DNA from 4 places in the Mesorhizobium sp. BR1-1-2 genome. Region 3 is predicted to be linked to each of the others. Evidence: riboswitches for the same ligand, from Rfam matches in the RefSeq annotation. Region 3 holds a riboswitch; each other region holds the start of a gene.
What was found. A riboswitch is a leader RNA that binds a small molecule or an ion and turns the genes downstream of it on or off. The one in region 3 is predicted to bind cobalamin.

Region 1 (5,818 bases), on a different contig from region 3:
CCAAGGCCGCTGGCGCGCGCTTCGAAGCGCTTTCGCATCAGCCGCTGCACGTCGTGGATCAAAAATCCCAATCTGTCTATGCCTTCGGAAACCATGAGTGGGATATATAATAAGCGTGCTTACTATTCAAGCCCGGCATTGTTCCAGAAGCCGGCAAACGTGCATGGCAGCCGTGCAGCACAATCATGGCCGCGTCGGATGATTTTCAGCGCCGCACACCCATCACAGGCGGTTGCGGATCAGCGTGGTGACGACGAAGAAAGCCCCGAGCGAGCTGGTGATGATGCCGATCGGCAGTTCCTGCGGCGGCAGCAATGTGCGCGCCAGAAGATCGCTAGCCAGCAACAGCACCGCCCCGAACAGCGCGCAACTTACGATCAGGCGCAGATGCAGCGCGCCGGCCAGCGGCCGCGACAGATGCGGGATCATGAGGCCGACGAAGCCGATGACGCCGGCGACCGAAACCAGGATCGCGGTCGAAAACGCGGCGACCAGAAACGTCGTCCGTCGCATTCGCGCCACCGGCACGCCAAGACTTTCGGCGGCATTTTCGCCGGCCAGGAAAGCGTCCAGCCGGCGATGATTCCACAGCCCGTACGCCGCAATCGTGCCGGCCCCAAGCGCCCCCAGCCAGATATTGTCCCACCGTGCCAGGCCGAGACCGCCCATCGTCCAGAACAGCACCGAATGGGCGGCGCGCTGGTCACCGGCAAAGACCAGGTAATTGGTCAATGCGGTGAACATGAAGGAGACCGCAAGTCCGGCGAGGATCAGCCGTTCGGGGCCTTGTCCCCTCACCCGCGCAACCAGCAAAAGCACAACGCAAGCCGCCAGAATACCGCCGGTGAATGCGGCGACCGGTAGCGTCCAGATCCCGAAACTGTCGCCGAAGACGGTGATGACGGAGACCGCGCCGGCGGCGGCTCCCGACGAGAGGCCGAACAGGAACGGATCGGCAAGATCGTTGCGCGTCACCGTCTGCAACAGCGCGCCGACCACGCCCAGGCCGCCGCCGACACAGATGGCCAGGATGGTGCGCGGCAGCCTGAGGTCGACGACGATCCTGCCGACCGGGCCGGACACGTCATGTCCCTTCAATCCGATCGCATGGCCAAGCGCTGCCACGACGTCGCCCAGCGGGATCATCGTCGAGCCATAGGCGATCGACAGCAGCGCGAGCACGGCGATTGCCAACGCGGCCGCCGTAATGGCCAATAGGAATGCCTTGTGCCGCAAGGTCATGTTCCCGGTCAAAAAGCTTCCGGATGCATCGCCCTGGCGATCTTGCCGATCGCTTCGATGTTGGCCGGCCCGGGTGTCAGTTCGGCATAGCGAAGCGCCACGAAGCGTTCGTTCTTGACCGCGTCCGTCTCCTTCATTGCCGGATGCGCTTTCAGGAAATCGAGCAGCTTCCGGTAGCCGCCGCCATCCTGATAGTCGAGCAGGATGAGGAATTGCGGATTGCGCGAGGCCACCGTCTCCCAATCCGTGTTGCCCCAGCTGGTGTTCATGTCGGCCATGATGTTGTCGCCGCCGGCCGCGGAAATCATGGCGTTGGGAATGGCGAACTTGCCTGATGTGAACGGCTTGTCCTCGCCGGAATCATAGAGGAACACGCGCGTTCCCCTGCGGTCGCCGACCTTGGCCGTGATTTCGGCGAGCTGCGCCTTCCAGCCGGAGACGAGCTTATCCGCCTCGGCCTCCTTGCCGAAGATCTTGCCCAGCTTCTCGACATCGCCATAGAGCAGCTCCATCGAAGCGGCAGGCCGGTTCTTGTCGAGATGGACGCAGCTTTCCGTCAGCACCAGTGTCTTGATGCCGTGTTGCGCCAGCGTATCGGGCGTCACCTCGCCGCCCGGCTTCATGCCGTAGTACCAGCCGGCGAAGAAGAAGTCGGGCTCGACAGCGACCAGGTTTTCCAGCGTCGGATATTTGGGCGCCAGTTCCGGGATCGAGCCTTGCTCGGCCTTGAATTCGGGGCCGACCTTGTACCATCCGGTGATGCCGGTCAGGCCGACGATCGACGGCTGCAGCTTCAGGGCGAAGGCCATCTCGGCCATGTTGAGATCGTGAATGACGGCACGCTTGGGCGGCGCGTCGAACGTCAGCGGCTTTCCGCAGCTGTCGACCGTCACCGGAAAGGCGAAGGCCGTAGAGGCCAGCAGGGAGAAGGCAAGAGACACGGCAAGGCGTTTCACGGATATTGCTCCTTTGTTGAACAGGATCTGCCGGAAATGGCTTCGATCACGAAGATGGCGCGGCACGGTTCGGAACCTCGAACACCGTCAGCTCGCGGTCCTCCGTCGGGTGGCGCAACCTAAAGACGTCGACACCGAAGATCTCGCGGATCAGCTGCTGGGTGAGTGCTTCGCGTGGCGGCGCCAGCACATGCAAGCGGCCATGGCTCATCACCGCGACCCTGGTGGCGAAAGGCGTCACCAGCGCCAGATCGTGCAGCACCGCGATCACGGTCATGCCGAGGCCTGCCACCAGTTCGAGCAACTCGCTGCGCGCCCGCGGGTCGAGATGGTTGGTCGGCTCGTCGAGGAATAGGATCTTCGGCTCCTGCGCGATGGCGCGGGCAAGCTGGGCGCGCTGGCGCTCGCCGCCCGACAGCGAGCCGATGGTGCGGCCAAGCAGCGGCAACAGCCCGGTCCGGCGCAGCGCCTCGACGACAATGTCGCGTTCCTCGCTCCTGTGCCTGCGGCCGGCATGCGGAACCCGGCCGAGCTCGACATAGTCGATGACCGCCAGTCGTGGATCGGGTTGATCGGTCTGGCCGACGACGGCGATGTGCAGCGCCCGCTCGGCGGTCGAAATCCTGTCGAGCCGGCGCGCGGTGAGCTTCACTTCGCCCGAACTCGGCCGCAGCATGCCCGACAGCATGCGCAGCAATGTCGTCTTGCCGGCGCCGTTGGGACCGATGATGGCGAGACGGTCGCCCGCCGCCACCGAAAGGCTGACCGGATGCACCAGATGCAGGCCATCCGCCGCCGCGGCCAGATCGCGGGCCTCGAGAAGCGGCGCGGTCATGGGCAATTCCTTGCAGGGCCTGCCGGAATACGGGCCAGCGTCTTGCCTGCCAGTCCTGCTGGACGCTGGCCTGAATTCACCTCGGTGGCGATATCGCGGCAAAGCGTGCACACGACGATGCGATGCATGGGAATGCAGTGAATGCGATCGATGGCGCCGTCCAACTTCCGTCACTTTCAAAAATGGCGACGGAAGGAAGCTGGCTTGAACCGGTCGACAAGACCGAACCCGCGTCTCCTCCCGGCACACCCCGTCCGGTCAACTCATGCAGATGGCAGGTCTCCTGGCTCGCGGGTCGTTGCGCCATCCTGCCTTCCCAGCCTTGCCGGCCAGTGGCTTTTTCGGATTTTGCTCGCCGCTTACAGTTGCGGGGGCAGCCATGGCTTCGACCCGAAAGGTGGGCCTCACCATGTTCCCTTTTCACCCCTCGCCTTGCGGCGCGGGGACCATCACGAGTCGCAGCCTAGGATGCAGGCAGCGTCAAGGCAAGGTCGATGTATGTTCTGTTATAACAATACATTCGCATGGTCAATCACTATCGCGTGCCACCAGTTCCAGCGGCCAGACCTCGCGAATGATCTCTGGCCCTTTCGCGCCGGCGAAAGCCGGGAGCGAGGCGAGCAGGATTTCGCCAAGCCGCCGCCCCATCGGATCCAGGCTCGGACGAAAGCCGGTCAGCGCCGGCGAGAAATAACGGCAGAGCGGCGTGTCGACGATGACGATCACCGCGACATCATGGCCGGGCTTGATCCCCATTTCGGCGAGCGCTTTGCAGCCGCCGAGCGCCATCGAGTCGTTGTTGAAGATGATCGCGGTCGGCGGATCCTTCGACCGCATGACTTGCGGTGTCACCGCGTAGCCACCGGCTTCGTTGATGAAACCATCCACAATCAGGGCGGGATCGACTTCGATGCCGTGCCGCCGCAGCGCCTTGCCATAGCCCTCCAGAAACAGATAACCGAAATTCAGGTCAAGCGACGGCCGGATGGCGGCGATGCGGCGGTGGCCGCGCGCGACCAGTCGGTCGACTGCATCGGCGCCCGCCTTCTCGAAATCCAGGTCCAGAGAAGGATAGTTGTCGTCGCCGGACCGGCTTCGGCCGAGCGTCGCGAAGGGAAAGCCTGCCTTGCTCAGATAGTCGATGCGATCGTCCTCGCGCCGCGTCCAGGCCAGCACGACGGCATCGGCACGACGTGTCTCGACGACACGGCGCAGGCGCTCCTGCTGATAGTCGCCCGGCGCGCCCATGACGATGATCAGGTCGAGCCCATGTTCGGCCAGTGCCGCTTGCAGCCCACTCAAAAACGGGATGAAAAACGGCTCGCCATATTCCTGGTCGCCCGGATGCGGCTGGAGCATGAAGGCCACGGCATGCGTGGTGCCACGACGAAGGTTCCTGCCCGACTGGTTCGGCGAATAGTTGAGTTGCCGCGCCGCGTCTAGCACGCGCTGGCGCGTCTCGGCATTGACGTCGGCGCGCCCGTTAAGCGCGCGCGAGACCGTGCCGATCGAAATATTCAGATGCCGTGCAAGATCGTGAATGCTGGATGCCAAGACCTCCCCCTCCTGCTTCTGGCTAGCACCAGCCGGTCGTGCGGCCAAGGCGTTTCAGAACCGACGGTACAAATCCGATTGACAATATACGCCATCGGGTGTGTCATCGTAAACGTTTACGGAAGTCATTTACGGACTACCGTGGTGCCAGCCAGGAGAGGTTGGCCGGAGGAGCGCTGGATGATGCACGTCGTCCTGGTCGGGTGCGGAGCCATGAGCAAAACCTGGCTCGAGGCCGCCCGCCAATCCCCTGCCGTCAGGATCGTCGGCCTCGTCGACCTCGACGCCGACAGGGCGCGCCAGCGGGCCCGCGAATATGACCTCGCCGGGGTCGCGATCGGGACCGATCTCGACGCCATTCTCGACCAGACCAGACCCGATGCAGTGTTCGACGTGGTCGTGCCCGCCGCCCGCCGCGACGTCGCCAACTCCGCCTTCGCCCATCGTTGTCATCTTTTGACGGAAAAGCCTCTCGCAGACAGCCCGGACAATGCGCGCGCCATCATCGGCGCGGCCCAGCGCGCCCGGCGTGTTCATGCCGTCGTGCAGAACCGCCGGTATGTCGCCAATGTCAGGCGCATCCGGCGCTTCCTCGATTCCGGCGCCATCGGCGCTGCGACCAGCATCCATGCCGATTTTTTCGTTGCGCCGCATTTCGGCGGTTTCCGCGAAGACATGCGCCACGTGCTGCTGCTCGACATGGCAATCCATACATTCGACGCCGCCCGCTACATGGTCGATGGCGAGCCGACCGAAGTGTATTGCCGGGAATGGGAGCCGGCCAATTCGTGGTACAGGCAGGGATCGTCGGCAAGCGCCACCTTCGAACTCGGCCAGGGCAAGATGTTCACCTATCGCGGCAGCTGGTGCGCCGACGGCTTCCGCACCAGTTGGGAAGGCAGTTGGCGCATCGTCGGCGAACGCGGCAGCCTGACCTGGGATGGTCATGACGACTTGAAGGCCGAAGCCGTGCTGCCGGAACGCGAAGGCCTGCTCGACAAGGTCGTGCCGGTAGCGGTGCCGCCGCTCGACCCTGCCGACCGCATCGGCGGGCATCTCGGCGTCATAGAAGATTTCGTCCGCGCCGTGGAAACCGGCACCGAACCGGAGACGCGCGGCGCCGACAACATCAAGAGCCTGGCCATGGTTTTCGCGGCGATCGAAAGCGCCGAGACCGGGCGCCGGATCGAAATCCCCAGGCAGGAAGGATGACCATGCCGAACCCGCTTCT
Region 2 (5,818 bases), on a different contig from region 3:
AGATCGGCTGTTAGTTGTTGCCGAAGAGGTTGCGGTCGGCACCCTGAACAGGCGCCTGGGCAGACGGCGCGGACTTCTGGACCGAAGCCGTGTGCGCGTTGTCGACCGAGGTGACGGCAGGCTGGTTGGCGCCATTGGAGCCATAGTTGTCGCTGCTGGCGAAAGCACTGCCCGAAACGGCCAGAACGGCGGCGGCAGCAAGAACGATCTTCTTCATTTCAAGTCTCCTGAATTCTCAAATTTCGCCAGGACGGCGGAAAAGCCCGCCGTCAACTGGAGATCGGCTATTAGTTGTTGCCGAAGAGGTTGCGATCGGCGCCCTGGACAGGCGTCTGGGCAGCCGGTTCCGACTTCTTGGTCGAAGCGGTGTACGAGCTGTCGACGGCGGTGGCCGCAGGGGCATTCGAACCATAGTGGTCGCTACCAGCGAAGGCGCTGCCGGAAACAGCCAGAAGGGCGGCGGCAGTGAGAATGATCTTTTTCATTTTTGATACTCCAGTATTTTTCCCGTCCGTCTAGCGGCGTGTCTTGGGAGGAAATCGCGTCGTTCGGACAGCCCCGATGTGGGAAAGCCATACCGCCATTTCCAATCACGAAGTTTTTCCGCGTGGACCAAGTTTCCACCACTTGAAATTGTGCCAGGGCCTTCTACATTCGTTTTTTTCCGTTTACTATCAGATAGTTAGGTAAACTGATCGTGCGATCACCAACTGTGTCGAAGGCGCAGTGTTCACACCGTCCTGCACGCATCGTCAACAGAAACGAACCGTTCGGTTCGATTTTAGAGGGCGCTAATAGTCACTTTTCGAAACCGTTAACCTTTTTTGGCTCCGCCACGAGTTGAATTCCGAGGCGGCGAGCCGAGCCTTTCTGCCCCTTCAACGACGGCCGCACCGTTTCCAATGCGTGTCGCGCGGCATTGATGCGATGTCGTTTTCATGCCGACGACAAGTCGGCGATCATGGTTAGATCCTGCCATCTCGGGTGCCGCCACGTGACGACGAGGCGGAGAATTGGGAAGCCGGTCAGAATCCGGCGCTGCCCCCGCAACGGTGGTGGAGTTCAGGTCGCGACGGGAGACCACTGGGCAAAGGCCTGGGAAGGTGTCGCGACAGTCCGCAAGGACAGCTCCAGAGCCCGGAAACCAGCCTGAGATGTTGGACTCGACTGATCGCGGCGGGCGGTCAAGAGGCGGATGGTGCATGTCCGGCGCAAGCCGGCGCGCGGCTTGATCCTTCCTCTCTCCCCTCCGTTCAGTCCTTCAATGCGAGGACAGGACTTCAATGCGAGGACAGGACATGGATGCGCGCAACGACATGCTGAAACGGCTGCAAGGCCGCAGGGACGGCTTCTCACTCGAGCAGCCCTTCTATACCGACGCCGAATACTTCAAGCTCGATATGGAGCTGATCTGGTACCGCGACTGGCTGTTCATCGGTCATGATTGCGAACTGCCCAGGCCCGGCAGCTTCATCACCGTGCAGATCGGCGACTATCCTGTGGTGCTGGTGCGCGACCAGAAGGGCAACATCAACGCCTTCCACAATTCTTGCCGCCATCGCGGCAGCCGCGTCTGCAACACCGACAAGGGCACGGCGGCGAAGCTCGTCTGCCCCTACCATCAGTGGACCTACGAACTGGACGGCAGGCTGCTGTTCGCCAGGCAGATGGCCGAGGGTTTCGACAAGAGCCAGTTCGGCCTGAAGCCGGTCGCCTACGAAAGCGTCGGCGGCTACATCTTCATTTGCCTCGCCGACGAGCCGGCGGATTTCGTGCCGATGCGGACGATGATCGAACCCTATTTGCTGCCGCATCGGCTGCGCGAAGCAAAGGTCGCCTTCGAGAGCACCATCGTCGAGAAGGGCAATTGGAAGCTGGTCTGGGAAAACAACCGCGAATGCTATCATTGCGCCGGCAACCATCCGGAGCTCTGCAAGACCTTTCCTGAGGCGCCGACCGTGACCGGCGTGCAAGGCGCCGACAGCGACCCGGAGATGCTGGCTCACTGGGCCAAATGCGAGGCCGCCGGCCTGCCGAGCAGATTCCGCATCGACCCGGCCGGGCAATACCGTGCCACCCGCGCGCCGCTGCTGCGCGATGCCGTCAGTTACACGCTGACGGGAAAACGCGCGGTCAAGAAGAACTTGTCCGACAGCGTTGCCACCGACCGCATCGGCTCGTTGCTGCTCTATCACTATCCGACGACCTGGAACCACATCCTCGGCGACCACGCAGTCACCTTCCGGGTGCTGCCGATCAGCGCCACCGAGACCGCGGTGACGACCAAATGGCTGGTTCACAAGGACGCGGTCGAGGGTGTCGACTACGATCTCGCCGAGCTCACCCATGTCTGGACCGAGACCAACGACCAAGACCGCCGCATCGTCGAGGAAAACGCCTTCGGCATCCTGTCGCCGGCCTATGAACCCGGCCCCTATTCCGAACTGCACGAAGGCGGCGTCATCCAGTTCGTGGACTGGTACGCGCGTTTCATCGGTCCGCGCCTCGCCGAAGGCGGCCGGCCGGCCCTGCGCAGCGTTGCTTGAGAGGTGAGGGATGAATGCGATGACGGATCTCGGCCTCTATCGCCATCTCGATCAGATGACGCCCTGGAACGACAGGCTCCAGGTGCTGGAAGTGATCGGCGTGAGCGATGAGGCGCCTGATGTAAAGACCTTCACCTTCCGCTCCGATAACCAGACCTGGTTCCGCTACAAGCCGGGCCAGTTCGTGACGCTGGAACTGCCGATAGCGGATGGGCCGCTGATGCGCACCTACACGCTGTCGTCTTCGCCCTCGCGGCCGTTCTCGATCGCGGTGACGGTGAAGGCGCAGGCCGGCAGCACCGGCACGCGCTGGATGTTCGACCATTTGAGGCCCGGTTCGCACGTCAAGGCCTATGGGCCGGCCGGAGACTTTTCGCTGCACAGCCACCCGGCAGCCAAATATCTGTTCATCTCGGCCGGCTCCGGCGTGACGCCGATGATGTCTATGCTGCGCTGGCTGAACGACTGCGCGCCATGGACCGATGTCGGCTTCGTCAATTGCGCGCGCCGGCCCGAAGAGATCATCTTCCGCAAGGAACTGGAATTGCTCGGCAGCCGCATGCCAGGCCTGTCGCTCGGCTTCATGATCGAGGAACGGTCGAGCCGGGAGGGTTGGTTCGGCCATATGGGCCGCATCGACGCCATCCGGCTGCCGCTCTTGGCGCCCGACTTCCGCGACCGGGAAATCTTCTGCTGCGGCCCCGACCCCTTCATGCGTGCCGTGCGCGGCATGCTCGAAGCCGCCGGCTTCGACATGGCGAAATACCATCAGGAAAGCTTTGCAGCGCCTCTGACGGAGGAAATTCCGGCGCCGTTCGCCTCGCCGGCTGGAGACGGCGCGGCCATTCCTGTCGAAGCCGCGACGCCGGTCCGGTTCTTGCTTTCGGATGTCGATGCCGCATGCGTCGCCGGCCAGACGGTGCTGCAGACGGCGCGCGCCTCGGGAGTCAGAATCCCCGCCGCGTGCGAATTCGGCCTGTGCGGAACCTGCAAGGTCAAGAAGGTCTCGGGCGACGTCGAGATGAGCCACAATGGCGGCATCCTCGATCACGAGATCGAGGATGGCTTCATCCTCGCCTGCTGCTCCAAGCCGCTTTCGGCGCTTGACATCGAGGCGTGACCGGCGGCGAAGCCGCTTCTTCTTGCCAGGAGGGTTTCGGATCCTCGCCGCTGCAAAGGCTGAGACGGGCGAGAATCCAGCCCGCGGGCAGCCGCAGCCAAGGAGCGGCGCCAGGCGGACATCTCAGACGCCGTAGCGTTCCGTCCGGATGACATCCGCCGGAACGCCGGCATCGATCAGCGCCTGGGCGGCGGCGGAGACGAATGCATTGGAGCCGCAGACAAAGGCGAGGCCGGGCGGCCGGCGCAGCCGCGCCATGGATCGCACCATCATGGCGACGTCGACCCGCCGGGAATAATCCGCCGGGCGGCGCGCAGCCTCACGCGTCAGGGTCAGCACAAGGTTGAAGCCGTTGCCGCGATCGTCGAGGCCGATCAATTCGTCACGAAAGATGACTTCGTCCCACACGCGCGCCGAAAAGACGAGGACGACGGGCACTGTCGATCGTCGCGCGGCGCGATGGCGGACCATCGACATCAACGGCACGACGCCGGAGCCGCCGCCGACCAGCAGGAGCGGTCCCTCATCGTCATCGGGCCAGATGAAATGTCCGCCGAGCGGGCCGCGCAGCTCGATCTCGTCGCCCACCGCGGCGACCTCGTGGAAGAAGGGCGAGACCTCGCCGTCCTCGAGCCTTTCGATCGCCAGTTCGATCACCGGACCGGCCTCCGGCGCGGAGGCGATGGAATAGGCGCGGCGCGCCTGATAGCCGTCGGGCGCGGTCAATCTGACATCGACATGCTGTCCGGCCCGGTAGGCAAACGGCCGCGACGGCTCGAAGAAAAAGCTGGTGACACGCGGCGTGCGCTTTTCGACGCGGACGATCCTGGCTGTCTGCCCAGGCGACCCCGTCTGCCCAGGCGACTCCGTCTGCCCAGGCGACTCCGTCTGCCCAGGCGACTCCGTCTGCCCAGGTGATTGTACCGATGGCACCTCGCTCATGGATCGTCCGTATAGCGCTGTTCGCGCCACGGGTCGCCATAGATGTGATAGCCGCGCAGTTCCCAGAAGCCGGGCTCGTCGCGTTCGGTGAATTGCAGGCCATTCAGCCATTTGGCCGATTTCCAGAAATAGAGATGCGGGACGAGCAGCCGCGCCGGGCCACCATGGTCCGGCGTGATCGGCTTGCCTTCATAAAGCAGCGCCACCATCGCCTTGCCCGCGGTGAGGTCCTTTGTCGGCACGTTGGTGGTGTAGCCGTCGAAGGACAGCGCCAGGGTGAAGGCGGTCGGCGGCTCGATGCCGGCATCGGCAAGGATATCGTCGACCAGGACGCCCTGCCAGGGCGTGTTGAACTTGGTCCACGCGGTCACGCAATGGATGTCGCGCGTCATCTTGCTCAGCGGCAAGGCGTTGAACTCGGCCCAATTCCACTTCTTGATCGGGCGCGGTCCGTGCTTCAGCGTGAACGACCAGTCCTCGGTGCGCAGGTGCGGCGTCGGTCCCGCCGACAGCACCGGAAATCCTTGCTCGAGATACTGGCCGGGCGGGATGCGCGCGTCGCCATCCGTCGGTGGACGCCGCCCTGAAAAGAAACCTCGCGTGACCATTGCGGCAATTCCCCTGCATCGTCGGATATCGAGCCTTGTGTCGGCCTTATGCAGTGTTCTCGAAGAAGCGGTGGCGGGCAACCTTTATCTTGATGGGCGCGGCAGGCTCGTCGAGGCGACGACCGAGCCTGCCGCCCCCGCCTTTACCTCAACGGCCATATTTCAGCCATTGGCGAAGGGCACGGCGACATAGATCTGGGCGTCGCCTCGTTCCACCAGCAGCAGCACCGATTTGCGGCCTGACTTGCCGGCCTGCGCGATCGCTTGGGTTACCTGTTTCGCGCTCTTGACCGGAGCCTGGTTGACGGCGACGATGACATCGCCCGGCTGGATGCCGGCAGCCGCTGCCGGCTTGTCGGGGTTGACGCTGGCGACCACCGCGCCATGCTCGTTGTCGGCGAGGTTCATCTGCTGGCGAATGTCGGGCGTGATGTCCATCAGGCCGAGGCCTATCGCCGGCGCGCGTCGGCCCTGCTCGGCGCCCAGCGCGCCGGAGTCGTCGGTCGATGCCGACTTCACATCGTCGCCGTTGCGCCCGACCTCGACGGAGATCTGCATGGCCTTGCCCTTGCGCCAGACCTCAAGCGATTCCTTGGCGCCGG
Region 3 (5,818 bases):
CCACATCGCCAAGACCGAGATTCTCTGAAGTTCGACGGCGGCAGTAGCGTCCGATCCGCTGAACCGGACGCGTCATGGATCATTCCGCGGCAACGACGGCCGCTTCACACCCATCCAGCTCGCATTTGTGAGTGGCAAGGCTGCGTTGGCCGAGCAGCACCGTGAGCAGGGCGATGCCGCCCGCGACCACCGAGACCCAGAACCCGTTCTGGGCCCCGAACGCATCCACCACCGCGCCGGCGGCGAAAGAGCCCAGCGCCATGCCGATGCCAATCCCGGTGGTTACCCAAGTGATGCCCTCGGTCAGCATCGCTTCCGGCACATGCCGTTCGATCAGGCCGAACGCCGTGATGAAGGTCGGCGAGATCGCCACGCCGCTGATGAAGACGGTCAGCGCCAGCAGCGGCACGCTGTCGGCGGTGAGCGGCAAAAGCGTGCTGACCGCGATGATGCTGACCGCGACTGCCAGCTGGCGCTGCAATGGCGCCTTCAGGTTGAGCGCGCCGACCAGGATGCCCAGCACGAAGGATCCCAGCGCATAGACCCCGATCACCAGGCTTGCGGCACCGGCTTGGCCGAACTCCTTGGTGATCGCCACGGTGCTTACTTCCGTCGTCGCGAAGGTCGCGCCGATGAAGATCAGGGCGAAGGTGATGATCTGCACAGGACGCAGGCGGATCGCCGAGCCGGCCGAACCACGGTCCACCGGCCGCACTCTTGGCTCGGTCGATCGCTGCAGGATGAAAGCTATCGAGCCCAAGGCGAGAAACAAAGTGCTCGCCAGCATGCCTGCTTCCGGAAACAGCGCTGCACTGAGGCCCACCGACAGCGACGCACCGGCGATATAGACCAGCTCGTCGGCCGCCGATTCGAACGCGAAGGCAGTGTTCATCTCCGGCCGGCCGCGAAAAAGCTCGGTCCAGCGCGCGCGCACCATTGCCGGCATGCTGGGCATGGCCGCGGCCAGCAGCGCCGACACGAACAATGTCCATACCGGCCAATCCTGATTGGCCGACGCAATCAGCAGCAGGAATGCCAGCACGGAGATGATGGTGGTGGGTACGACGATCCGTGTCTGGCCGAGGCGGTCGACCAGCCTGGAGATCTGCGGCGCCAGGAAAGCGTTGGCCAGCGCGAACGTCGCCGAGACGGCGCCCGCCAGCCAGTATTCGCCGCGCGTCTGCGACAGCATCGCCACGATGCCGATCGGCGCCATGGCGATCGGCAGGCGCGCCATGAAGCCTGCAGCGGCAAAGCCCTTGGCACCAGGGGCTCGAAAAATCTCGGAATAGGGGTTCTGCATGGTCCGTTCCTCGACAAAAGGCGATTCGGAAATTACATACGATGCGTATGAACACTAAATAGATCATACGTTGCGTATGTCAATTGGCATACGGAACGTATGTGGGTAAGGCCAGAAGAGATGCACAAGCCCCGCAAGGAAATGATCGCCGAAACGCGCGCCAAATTGATTGCCGCAGCCCGGCATGCGTTCGGAACGATCGGTTATGCCGAAGCGTCGATGGACGATTTCACCGCATCGGCGGGACTGACGCGCGGTGCGCTCTATCATCATTTCGGCGACAAAAAGGGGCTCTTGCAGGCGGTCATCGCCGAAATCGACGCCGAGATGGCGGCACGGGTGAATGAGGTTGCAGCGAAAGCACCGACCCGCTGGCAAAGCTTCGTCGACGAATGCACGAGCTACATCGAAATGGCGCTGGAGCCGGAAATCCAGCGAATCATGTTCCGGGACGGTCCGGCCGTGCTGGGGGATCCCGCGCAATGGCCGAACGCCAATGCCTGCGTCGCGTCGATGACCGATCACCTGACGACGCTGCAGGGCGACGGGGTGGTCGTCTCGGGCGTCGACCCCGAGACCGCGGCACGGCTGATCAACGGGGCGAGCAGTCAGGCGGCGCAGCGGATCGCCAATTCGAACGACCCGGAAGCGACATCAAAGACCGTGGTGGCGGCATTCAAGCAACTGCTCGAAGGATTGTTGAGGAAGGGTGCCACAGCCGCCTGAAGGCGGATAGCCGAGGTGCTTCCAGGTTCAGATGCTCAGCACAAGGCGCAGGCCGCCGGCAGCGCTGAGCATGCCGTAGCGGCAATCAAATCAAGGGTTTGCCAGGTTTTTCGCGTGTTGCCGCCTTGAGGCGGGCGATCGTTGACTTGAGCGGCACTTCGCCCTGTCCGCAAAACGTCTCGCTCATGATCAGCTCGGGCAGCGGCAACCGTCGACCCCAGCCATGTGTTTCGAGGTCCGGTTTCGGCGCGAACTCGGAGACGCGGCCGACACAGAGATAGGCCACCGGCGTCACATGCTCGGGAATCGACAGGAGGTCTTTCAACGCCTGCGCCTCGATAATGCTGACCCAGCCGACGCCGACGCCTTCGGCGCGCGCCGCCAGCCAGAAATTCTGCACCGCGCAGACCGTGCTGTAGAGATCCATCTCGGGATTGTGCCAGCGTCCCAGCGGCGAGCCCTGTGAGCGTCGGCGGTCGCAGGTGATGCAGATATTGAACGCGCTTTCGCAGATGCCTTCCAGCTTGAGCTTGCGGTAGAGCGCCCGCCGCTCTTCCTCGATGGCGGGCAATTCCTGCTCGCGCGCCGCCAGGAACAGGTCGCGCACCTTTTCCCGTCGTTCGGTGCCACGAATGACGATGAAATTCCATGGCTGCATGAAGCCGACCGATGGCGCGTGATGGGCGGCAAGCAGCAGCCGTGCCAGCACCTCGTCATCGACGGCCTCTGATGTAAAATGGCTGCGGACATCGCGCCGCGTGAACATGGCGCGGTAGACCGCATCGCGCGCCATCTGGTCGAATCCGTCACCCACGGGGATGGTCATATCGTCCGGCATCGCTTGTCCCCTTGCGATTGCAATCAACTGCCGTCCGCCTGACCATGCGGATGACGATGCCTGCCAGGCCGGTCTTCTGGCTCGGGATCAACCCGCGTCCGGCGCCTTCCCGTCATCGACAGTGGCATTTACCGGCGCGGTCCCCCTTACAGCGTTGGGCACGCCACGGGATCAAACCGTGTTCCCGATTCTCCCGCTCGCAGCGGGCACCAGGCAGCGGCCGGGACTTTACGACGAAGCCTCCGCGCCGCCAATCCCCGCGGCGACGCGAATGGACGCAGGCGCGATTTTCCCCAGCCATCAGGCCGCAACGCATGGCTATCGCCGCTCCGGGGCACTAGATAGGGAGCATGGCCACTCGTCTCTACACCCATCCGATCTTCCTCGAGCACATCACGCCCCCCGGCCATCCGGAGCGGCCGGACCGCTTGCGCGCCATCGAGCGCGTGCTCGACGAGGAGGCTTTTGCCGCGCTCGACCGCCTCGAGGCGCCGGAAGGCGACGAGGCCACCATTCTCTATGCGCATCCCGAGGACTTCGTCGAGCGGGTGCGCGCCGCCATTCCCGAGACGGGCATCGCCCGCATCGATGCCGACACAACGGCCAGCCCGAAGAGCTGGCAAGCGGCGATCACCGCGATCGGCGCCGCCAACGCCGCCGTCGACGACGTCTTTGCCGGCAGGGCAGACAACGTTTTCGTCGCCGCCCGGCCGCCCGGCCATCATGCGGAGAAAGCGACGGCGATGGGCTTCTGCCTGTTCAACACGGCGGCCATCGCCGCACGTTATGCACAGCGCAAACACGACATCGAACGTGTCGCCATCGTCGACTGGGACGTGCATCACGGCAACGGCACGCAGGATATTTTCTGGGACGATCCGTCCGTGCTTTACTGCTCGACCCACCAGATGCCGCTCTACCCCGGCACCGGAGCAAAGAACGAAACCGGCGCCGGCAACATCGTCAACGCGCCGCTTGCGCCGCAAACCGGCAGCGAGGCGTTCCGCGATGCCTTCCTGTCGCGCGTGCTGCCCTCGCTCGACAATTTTGCACCCGACCTGATCATCATTTCGGCCGGTTTCGACGCGCATCATCGCGACCCGCTGGCTGAGATCAACCTGACCGAGGATGATTTCGACTGGGCGACCGGCCAGCTCATGCAGCGCGCGGCGCGCCACAGCGGCAACCGGCTCGTCAGCCTGCTCGAGGGCGGCTACGATCTGCAAGGATTGGCATTTTCGGTCGCCGCCCATGTCGGGCGACTGATGAAAGGATGAATGATGGCTGGTGAAACCAACGAAGACGTCAAGGCGATGAGCTTCGAACAGGCTCTCGACGCGCTGGAGAAGATCGTCGATGATCTGGAGCGTGGCGATGTGCCGCTCGACCAGTCGATCAGGATCTACGAGCGCGGGGAGGCGCTGAAGGTGCATTGCGACCGGCTGCTCAAGGCGGCCGAGGACAAGGTGGAGAAGATCAGGCTGTCGCGCGACGGCAAGCCGGCCGGGACGGAGCCGCTGGACGCGGATTGAGGCACGCGGCCGTTACCGGTTTTTGACACGATCATGATTGAGGATAGAACGCATCCCGATTGAAACGGCTTCAGGACAAGAGGAGATACGGAAGCGATGTGCAGAAACATCAAGACCCTGTTCAATTTTGATCCGCCGGCAACCGATGACGAGGTGCGCGATGCTGCCCTTCAGTTCGTCCGCAAGCTGAGCGGAACGACGCGGCCCTCGAAGCAGAACCAGCACGCCTTCGACCATGCCGTCGAGGCCATCGCGGCGTCGGCGCGCGAGCTTCTCGATTCGCTTGAAACCAACCAGCATCCGCGCAATCGCGAGGAGGTTGCGGCCAAGCTGCGGGCGAAGGCGGCGATCCGCTTTGCCTGATCTGCCCAAAGCAGCCATCGGCCGCTGACAAGGAGAGTTCATGAGCTTCTTCCCCGGGAAGGACCCCGAAATAGGCGACGCCTTTGCCAGCGACCAGATCGAATTGATGGTCATTCCGAACGCGAAGGACATTGGCGGTTTTCAGGTTCGCCGTGCCTTGCCGACCGCCAGAAGGCGGCTGGTCGGTCCCTTCATCTTCTTCGACCGCATGGGGCCTGCCATCCTGCGCGCCGGTCAGGCGCTCGACGTCCGGCCGCATCCCCATATCGGCCTGTCGACGGTCACCTACCTGTTCGATGGCAGGATCAGGCATCGCGATTCGCTCGGCACCGAAATGGTGATCGAGCCGGGTGACGTGAACCTGATGACCGCCGGCCGCGGCATCGTCCATTCGGAGCGCACGCCGGAAGAACTGCGCGGCGCGCCGATGTCGGTCTCGGGCCTGCAGACATGGCTGGCGCTGCCGGACGGCAAGGAGGAAGTGGCGCCGGTGTTCGAGAACACCGCTGTCGCGCGGCTTCCCGACATCGACGCGGAAGGCGTCAGTGGCCGCATCGTCATCGGCGATTTCCAGGGGCTGCGTTCCCCGGTGCGGGCCGATTCCGAGACGCTCTACGCCGACCTCAGGCTGGCGCCGGGCGCCAGCGTCAAAATCCCGGCCGACGCGGAAGAACGCGCCATCTACACGCTGGAAGGCGAGGTCTCGATTTCCGGCGACGTGTTTCCGGCCGAACGGCTGCTGGTGTTCCGGCCCGGCGACGAGATCGTCGTATCCTCACAGGCCGGTGCCCATTTCATGCTGTTCGGCGGCGCCTCGCTGGGCTCGAAGCGCTACATCTGGTGGAATTTCGTCTCGTCCTCCAAGGAGCGCATCGAACAGGCCAAGCAAGAATGGAAGACCGGCCGCTTCGACATCGTTCCCGGCGATGAGAAAGAGTTCATTCCACTGCCGGAAGGCTGAGGAAATCGACGACGGGGCCATGCCTTCCGCATCATTTGACAGGCATTTACTTTCGCCTGACGGCGGCCTATCCCGCGCATGAACAGAAGCCTGGG
Region 4 (5,818 bases), on a different contig from region 3:
GTGCTCCAGCATCCGCAGCAATTCCCGCGGTGTCTCGGGAATCCCTTCAACGGCATAGCCCTGTTCCTTAAGGTCGTGCAGCATCGCCAGCACGCTGGACGGCACATCCAGTCCGACGGCATAGCCGGTGCGACCGGGAGCGCTTGGATAATCCGGAATCAGGATCGCCAATTTGCGTTCCGCGCGCGGCGTTTCCCGAAGCCTGATGAAGGCCGCGACCCGGTCCGCCACCTGTTCGACGCGATCGAGCTCCGGCCGGTTGGCAAAGGCACGGTGGCCGAGCGCCGGGTCGGTCTCGCTTTCGCCCTTGAACGAAATGGCGCCGGCGAGGATGCGACCGTCGAGTTCGGGCAGCACGACATGCATGGCAAGGTCGGCTGGCGCCAGCCCGCGCTGGTTCGTTTCCCAGACGTCGCGGCGGGTGGTGGCGACGATCACCTGGAAGACCGGCACGCCGGCGCGGTCGAACAGGGTTTCGACGCCCGGTTCGGCGCCGGAAGCGAAGGCGGTCGCCGTGACGATGGCGGCGGGCTTGAGCTGGGCAATCGCGGTCTCGACAAACGCCAGGGATTCCGGGTCTTTCAGGCTGGAGACGAAGATCGGCACCGGGAGCATGCCGCGCTGCCGTAGCGCATCGAAAAGCGCGTCGATCGGCGCGACATCGGCGGCGAGCAGCATTGAGCGGTAGAAGAGGACGGGCACGACCTTTCCCTCCCCCTCGAGGGGAGGGTGGCCCGCAGGGCCGGGTGGGGTCGGTGCGACTGGGTTCGGCGCCTCTTTAAGTCGGCGCACTTCAGAGGCGACCCCACCCCCGGCCTGCGCCCGAACCCTTCCCTCGAGCGGGAGGGGGACGACGCCGCGACCCGGCTCGTAGTAACCCGCCTTCGGCACGATTACCGGCTCGGCTGCTATCGCATCAGACCCCGTCAACCGCGCCAGCCTGCCCACCAGCGCGCTCATATTGGCCGGGCCGCCCTCGCGGAAATAGCCCAGCAATGCGTCCAACTCCTCGCGCGGCAGCGTCGAGGCTTCGATCAGCCTGATATCCTCGTCATGGCTCTCTCCGGGCAGCAGCGCCAGCTTTATGCCGCGCTCGCGGGCAACCACGGCCAACTGGTCGCAGCCGTAGCGCCACCACTCGTAACCGCCGAGAATACGCACCAGGATGACTTTGGCGTGACGGGCGACGCTGTCGATCCAGAGGTCGACGGACATGGGGTGACGCAGGTCGCGTAGCGCGGCCAGCCGCATCGTGGGCAGCCGATCGGCGTCGCCTTTCCAGGCCGCCGCCAGTCCGGCTAGGTCGCTGTCGGTGAAGGACAGCGCCACCATATCCGCCGGCGTCTGCCGCAGATCGACCGGCTCGGCGAGATCGTCGAGCGAGGCGGATGTGGTGGCGAGGATGTGCATCGCGATCGGTGTTGCGTCAGCCGGCGAGGATATGCTCGATCGCCGGGCGGTTCAGCCCCTTGAGACCGATGACGACCAGGCGCGAGCGGCGGTCGTCGTCAGCCGTCCAGGCGCGGTCGTAGTAATGATTGACGCGCGGACCGACCGCCTGCAGCAAAAGCCGCATCGGCTTGCCTCCGACCTCGACGAAACCCTTCACCCGCAGCACGTTTTCCTGTTCGGCGGCGGTCGCGACGCGTTTTGCCAGGTCGTCCGGGTTGGCGATCGAGGGGATGTCGACGATGAACGTGTCGAAGTCGTCATGCTCGTGGTCGAAGGCGCCGTCATGATGGGACTTGCGGTTCTCGATGTCGTCCTCGACGGCGAGGCCCAGCCCGAGCAGCACGGACGGATCGACCTTGCCATGAGCCGTCGGCACGACCTTCACGGCGCGAGCGGAGTGTTCGCCAATGATGGCGTTGGCGCGAGCCGAACCTGCGGCATCCATCAGGTCGCTCTTCGACAGGATGATGAGGTCGGCGCAGGCGATCTGGTCCTCGAACACCTCCTCGACCGGGTCGTCATGGTCGAGGCTCTCATCCTCGGCACGCTGCGCCCGCAGGGCGTCCATGTCGTTGGCGACGCGCCCCTCCGCCAATGCCGGACCGTCGACCACGGCGATCACACCGTCGACCGTCACGCGGCTCTTCACCGTCGGCCACTGGAATGCCTGGACCAGCGGCTTGGGCAGAGCCAGGCCTGAGGTTTCGATCAGGATGTGGTCGACCTTCGGCGTCAGCGACAGGATCTGGTCGAGCGCCGGGACGAAATCGTCGGCGACGGTGCAGCAGATGCAGCCATTGGCCAGTTCGACGATGTTTTCCTCCGGGCAGGTGTCGATGCCGCAGCCCTTGAGGATCTCGCCGTCGACGCCGATATCGCCGAATTCGTTGACGATGATGGCGATACGCTTGCCGCCCGCGTTTTCCAGGAGATGGCGGACCAGCGTGGTTTTGCCGGCACCCAGGAAGCCGGTGACGACGGTACAGGGGACGCGGGAGAGAGTGGCGGCGGAAACTGCGGCGGTCATGATCAGTCCTTCAACAGGTCAAGGGGTGGAATGCGGGCCACGAGGCCGCGCTTGAGGGAATCGGGCCGGCCACGCCAGGGAATAAGGCCGTCGGTCGAAGTGGCGAAAAGTTTCGCGCCGGTGACGAGATCGGCGCCACTGGCGATGTTCAGGTCGCCGAAGACATAACTCCAGCAGCCGTCGCGAAGGATCGCCGCACTGAGGCGGCGCTTGCAGTTGCCGAGGCATTCGACGGTGCGGACGCGGATGTTTTCGGCCGAGGCGGCTTGGCGCGTATCTTGAGCCAAAGCTTCGCCGGCGCGGGGATGGGCGTCGGAACCGGTCTCGTCGCGGCAGGAAGCGCAGACGATAACAGTGACGCCGGCCAAGGCGTCGCTATCGCCAGACAAAATGTCCGCTGTTTCAGCCGGGAAACTGCTGTCGCGTTCCAAATCGGGCTCCTTGCCCGGAAAACCCGCCGGGCGATCGGATTCTTATGTCTCAGACGGCAGGTCTCCTGGCTCGCGGGTCATCGCCTTCGTGCCGCCTTCCCGGGACCGTCCCAGTGGTTTTCGGCCTTGGCTCGTCGCTTACAGTTGCGGGGACAGCCGCGGATTTGAAATCGAGATTTCGCACCGCATTCCCTCTTGGCTCCTCCCTTTGCCGAGAGGAGACCGTCTGGATGGGATTTAGGCTCTTGCAGGCGGCGGTGTCAACGCGCGTCTACGACACGGCAATGTCGGCGAGCGGCTGCCCAAGGTCGCCGGCGGGCGTAACCTCAATCCGTTCGAGGCCGAGCCAGCCCTGCATCTGCGTCAATTCCTGGAAGAGTTGCGCGGCGGTCTCAGGCGGCGCGCTCGGCTCGGCATAGGCCGCGTGGACGCGTAGCACGCCGGCCGGCCGGTCGGCCTTGAGGTCGACGCGCGCCACGATCCTGTCGCCGAGCAGGAAGGGCAGGACGTAATAGCCGTATTGCCGCTTTTCGGCAGGGGTGTAGATTTCTATGCGGTAGTGGAAATCGAACAGCCGCTCCGTGCGCGAGCGCTCGAAGACGACCGGATCGAACGGCGCCAGCAGGGCGCGGGCCTCGATTTTGCGGGGAATGCGGACCTCCTTGTGGAGGTAAGCCGGTTTATTCCAACCCTCGACACGCACCGGCACCAACTCGCCTGTTTCAACCAGTTCCTCCAGCCGGCCCTTCATGTCGGCCGGCGACAGGCGGAAATAGTCGCGCAGGTCGCTTGCTGTCGCGACGCCATGGGCGCGGGCGGAGATCCGCAGCAATTCCCGATGCGCGTCCTCCGCTGATGGCACCGGCAGATCGAGGATTGCCTGCGGCAGCACGCGCTCGGGCAGATCATAGAAGCGTTCGAAGCCACGGCGGTGCGCGGTGGTGATGCGTCCTGCCCAGAACAGCCATTCGAAGGCATGCTTGGCGTGGCTCCAGCCCCACCAGCCGCCGGATCCTTTCTGGCCTTCGAGCGCGGACGCGGCTATCGGACCGCGCTCCGCGACCTCGCGGTAGATCTCTTCTATATAGGCGGCGTGCTCGCGCCCCCATTTGGCCAGTCCCAGGTACATTTCATCGCCGCGCTCGGCGCGCTGCATGCGCCAACGCATCAACGGATAGGTCTCGACCGGCAGGAACGAGGCCTCGTGGGCCCAGTACTCGAACACCGTGCGCTTGCGCGTGACGGCGGCGTTGTCGAGCAAGGTGAACGGGTAGGGGCCAAGGCGCGAATAGAGCGGCATATAATGAGCGCGCACCACAGCGCTGACGGAATCGATCTGCAGCAGGCCGGTACGCGAGAGCACACGGGCGAAGTGGCGTCGGTCGGGCGTGCCGGCGGGGCGGGGATCAATGAACCCTTGGGCGGCGAGCGCGATGCGCCGGGCCATGGCGAGCGAGATCTTTTCCTTCATTCGGATGCGACTCTGAGGCTTGTTGAACGTCGTTCGGACAGTGATTCCAGCGATGCTAGCAGGGTTTTGGCGGCAACTCTGTCAGGAGAGAAAAGTGGAGTGAAAAGCGAAGGAAATCAAACAGGAGCGGATCGGACCAGTTTCTTCCCTTATGCCGTCCAGGCCAGCGTTTTGAACAAGGTTTGACTTGCTTCGCCGGAAGCGCTGCGCTAACCCTCGCCGCGTTGCAGCAAAGGCCCCTTAAAACGGTTCAGCGGTTAAACTGTCACGCTTCCGCAATAGGGACTGGTGCTGTAATCAAAATGGATTGGCGCCAACGGAAAGCCGCAGCATGAACGCACTTCTCGGTTCGTACCTGCCCATCGTCCTGTTTATCGCAGTGGCGGCGGCTGTCGGCGTTGCGCTTATCGTGGCGCCGTTCCTGGTGGCCTACCGCAACCCCGACCCGGAAAAGCTTTCCGCCTACGAGTGCGGTTTCAACTCGTTCGATGACGCCCGCATGAAGTTCGACATCCGCTTCTACCTGGTGTCGATCCTGTTCATCATCTTCGACCTGGAAGTGGCCTTCCTGTTCCCGTGGGCGGTGTCGTTTTCGAAGATCGGCATGCTCGGTTTCTGGTCGATGATGGTGTTTTTGGCGGTGCTGACCATCGGCTTTGCCTATGAATGGAAAAAAGGAGCGCTCGAATGGGATTGAGCGACAGTTCCGGCACGCTCGTCGCGCCGAAGCCCAAGGGTCTGATCGATCCCAATACCGGCAGGCCGGTTGGGTCCGATGATCCGTTTTTCCTCGAGATCAACGACGAACTCGCCGACAAGGGCTTTCTCGTCACCTCGACCGAAGCGCTGATCACCTGGGCGCGCAGCGGCTCGCTGATGTTCATGACCTTCGGCCTCGCCTGCTGCGCCGTCGAGATGATCCACACCTCGATGCCGCGCTACGATTCGGAGCGGTTCGGTGTTGCTCCTCGCGCGTCTCCGCGCCAGTCCGACATCATGATCGTTGCCGGCACGCTGACCAACAAGATGGCTCCGGCGCTGCGCAAGGTCTACGACCAGATGCCGGAGCCGCGCTACGTCATCTCGATGGGCTCCTGCGCCAATGGCGGCGGCTATTACCACTATTCCTATTCGGTGGTGCGCGGCTGCGACCGCATCGTGCCGGTCGACATCTATGTGCCCGGCTGTCCGCCGAGCGCCGAAGCGCTGCTCTATGGCATTCTTCTGCTCCAGAAGAAGATCCGCCGCACCGGCACGATCGAACGGTAAATCCATGGCCGCATCCCTGAGCGAACTGTCGACCTATCTCGGCGAAAAACTGATTGGCCGCGTCAATGAAGCGGTGTTCGCCTATGGCGAACTCACCATCCATGTCGAACCGCGCGATCTGATCGAAGTGGTGACTTTCCTGCGTGACGATCCGCGCTGCCAGTTCAT

Region 1: another riboswitch for cobalamin. It lies ahead of LB551_RS05765 (ABC transporter ATP-binding protein); the one in region 3 lies ahead of bluB (5,6-dimethylbenzimidazole synthase).
Region 2: another riboswitch for cobalamin. It lies ahead of LB551_RS27005 (aromatic ring-hydroxylating oxygenase subunit alpha); the one in region 3 lies ahead of bluB (5,6-dimethylbenzimidazole synthase).
Region 4: another riboswitch for cobalamin. It lies ahead of LB551_RS16350 (DUF1636 family protein); the one in region 3 lies ahead of bluB (5,6-dimethylbenzimidazole synthase).

Annotation. Positions count from the first base shown of each region.
Region 1 covers NZ_JAIUID010000002.1:495,046-500,863, forward strand. The annotation lists gene LB551_RS05750 (MarR family winged helix-turn-helix transcriptional regulator) at 1-95, opposite strand, end outside; gene LB551_RS05755 (FecCD family ABC transporter permease) at 223-1,242, opposite strand; gene LB551_RS05760 (ABC transporter substrate-binding protein) at 1,251-2,198, opposite strand; gene LB551_RS05765 (ABC transporter ATP-binding protein) at 2,245-3,033, opposite strand; cobalamin riboswitch at 3,289-3,499, opposite strand; gene LB551_RS05770 (LacI family DNA-binding transcriptional regulator) at 3,562-4,587, opposite strand; gene LB551_RS05775 (Gfo/Idh/MocA family protein) at 4,768-5,799, shown strand; gene LB551_RS05780 (sugar phosphate isomerase/epimerase family protein) at 5,802-5,818, shown strand, end outside.
Region 2 covers NZ_JAIUID010000019.1:6,419-12,236, reverse strand. The annotation lists gene LB551_RS27015 (DUF680 domain-containing protein) at 11-217, opposite strand; gene LB551_RS27010 (DUF680 domain-containing protein) at 288-485, opposite strand; cobalamin riboswitch at 966-1,168, shown strand; gene LB551_RS27005 (aromatic ring-hydroxylating oxygenase subunit alpha) at 1,299-2,546, shown strand; gene LB551_RS27000 (hybrid-cluster NAD(P)-dependent oxidoreductase) at 2,566-3,666, shown strand; gene LB551_RS26995 (ferredoxin reductase) at 3,790-4,491, opposite strand; gene LB551_RS26990 (molybdopterin-dependent oxidoreductase) at 4,605-5,216, opposite strand; gene LB551_RS26985 (DegQ family serine endoprotease) at 5,379-5,818, opposite strand, start outside.
Region 3 covers NZ_JAIUID010000005.1:315,822-321,639, forward strand. The annotation lists gene ribB (3,4-dihydroxy-2-butanone-4-phosphate synthase) at 1-28, shown strand, start outside; gene LB551_RS14060 (MFS transporter) at 80-1,303, opposite strand; gene LB551_RS14065 (TetR/AcrR family transcriptional regulator) at 1,424-2,029, shown strand; gene bluB (5,6-dimethylbenzimidazole synthase) at 2,115-2,867, opposite strand; cobalamin riboswitch at 2,916-3,096, opposite strand; gene LB551_RS14075 (histone deacetylase family protein) at 3,218-4,144, shown strand; gene LB551_RS14080 (exodeoxyribonuclease VII small subunit) at 4,148-4,399, shown strand; gene LB551_RS14085 (DUF2277 domain-containing protein) at 4,496-4,762, shown strand; gene LB551_RS14090 (pirin family protein) at 4,803-5,723, shown strand; gene dxs (1-deoxy-D-xylulose-5-phosphate synthase) at 5,802-5,818, shown strand, end outside.
Region 4 covers NZ_JAIUID010000006.1:212,557-218,374, forward strand. The annotation lists gene cobN (cobaltochelatase subunit CobN) at 1-1,410, opposite strand, end outside; gene cobW (cobalamin biosynthesis protein CobW) at 1,427-2,479, opposite strand; gene LB551_RS16350 (DUF1636 family protein) at 2,482-2,910, opposite strand; cobalamin riboswitch at 2,948-3,152, opposite strand; gene LB551_RS16355 (winged helix-turn-helix domain-containing protein) at 3,182-4,381, opposite strand; gene LB551_RS16360 (NADH-quinone oxidoreductase subunit A) at 4,713-5,078, shown strand; gene LB551_RS16365 (NuoB/complex I 20 kDa subunit family protein) at 5,069-5,650, shown strand; gene LB551_RS16370 (NADH-quinone oxidoreductase subunit C) at 5,655-5,818, shown strand, end outside.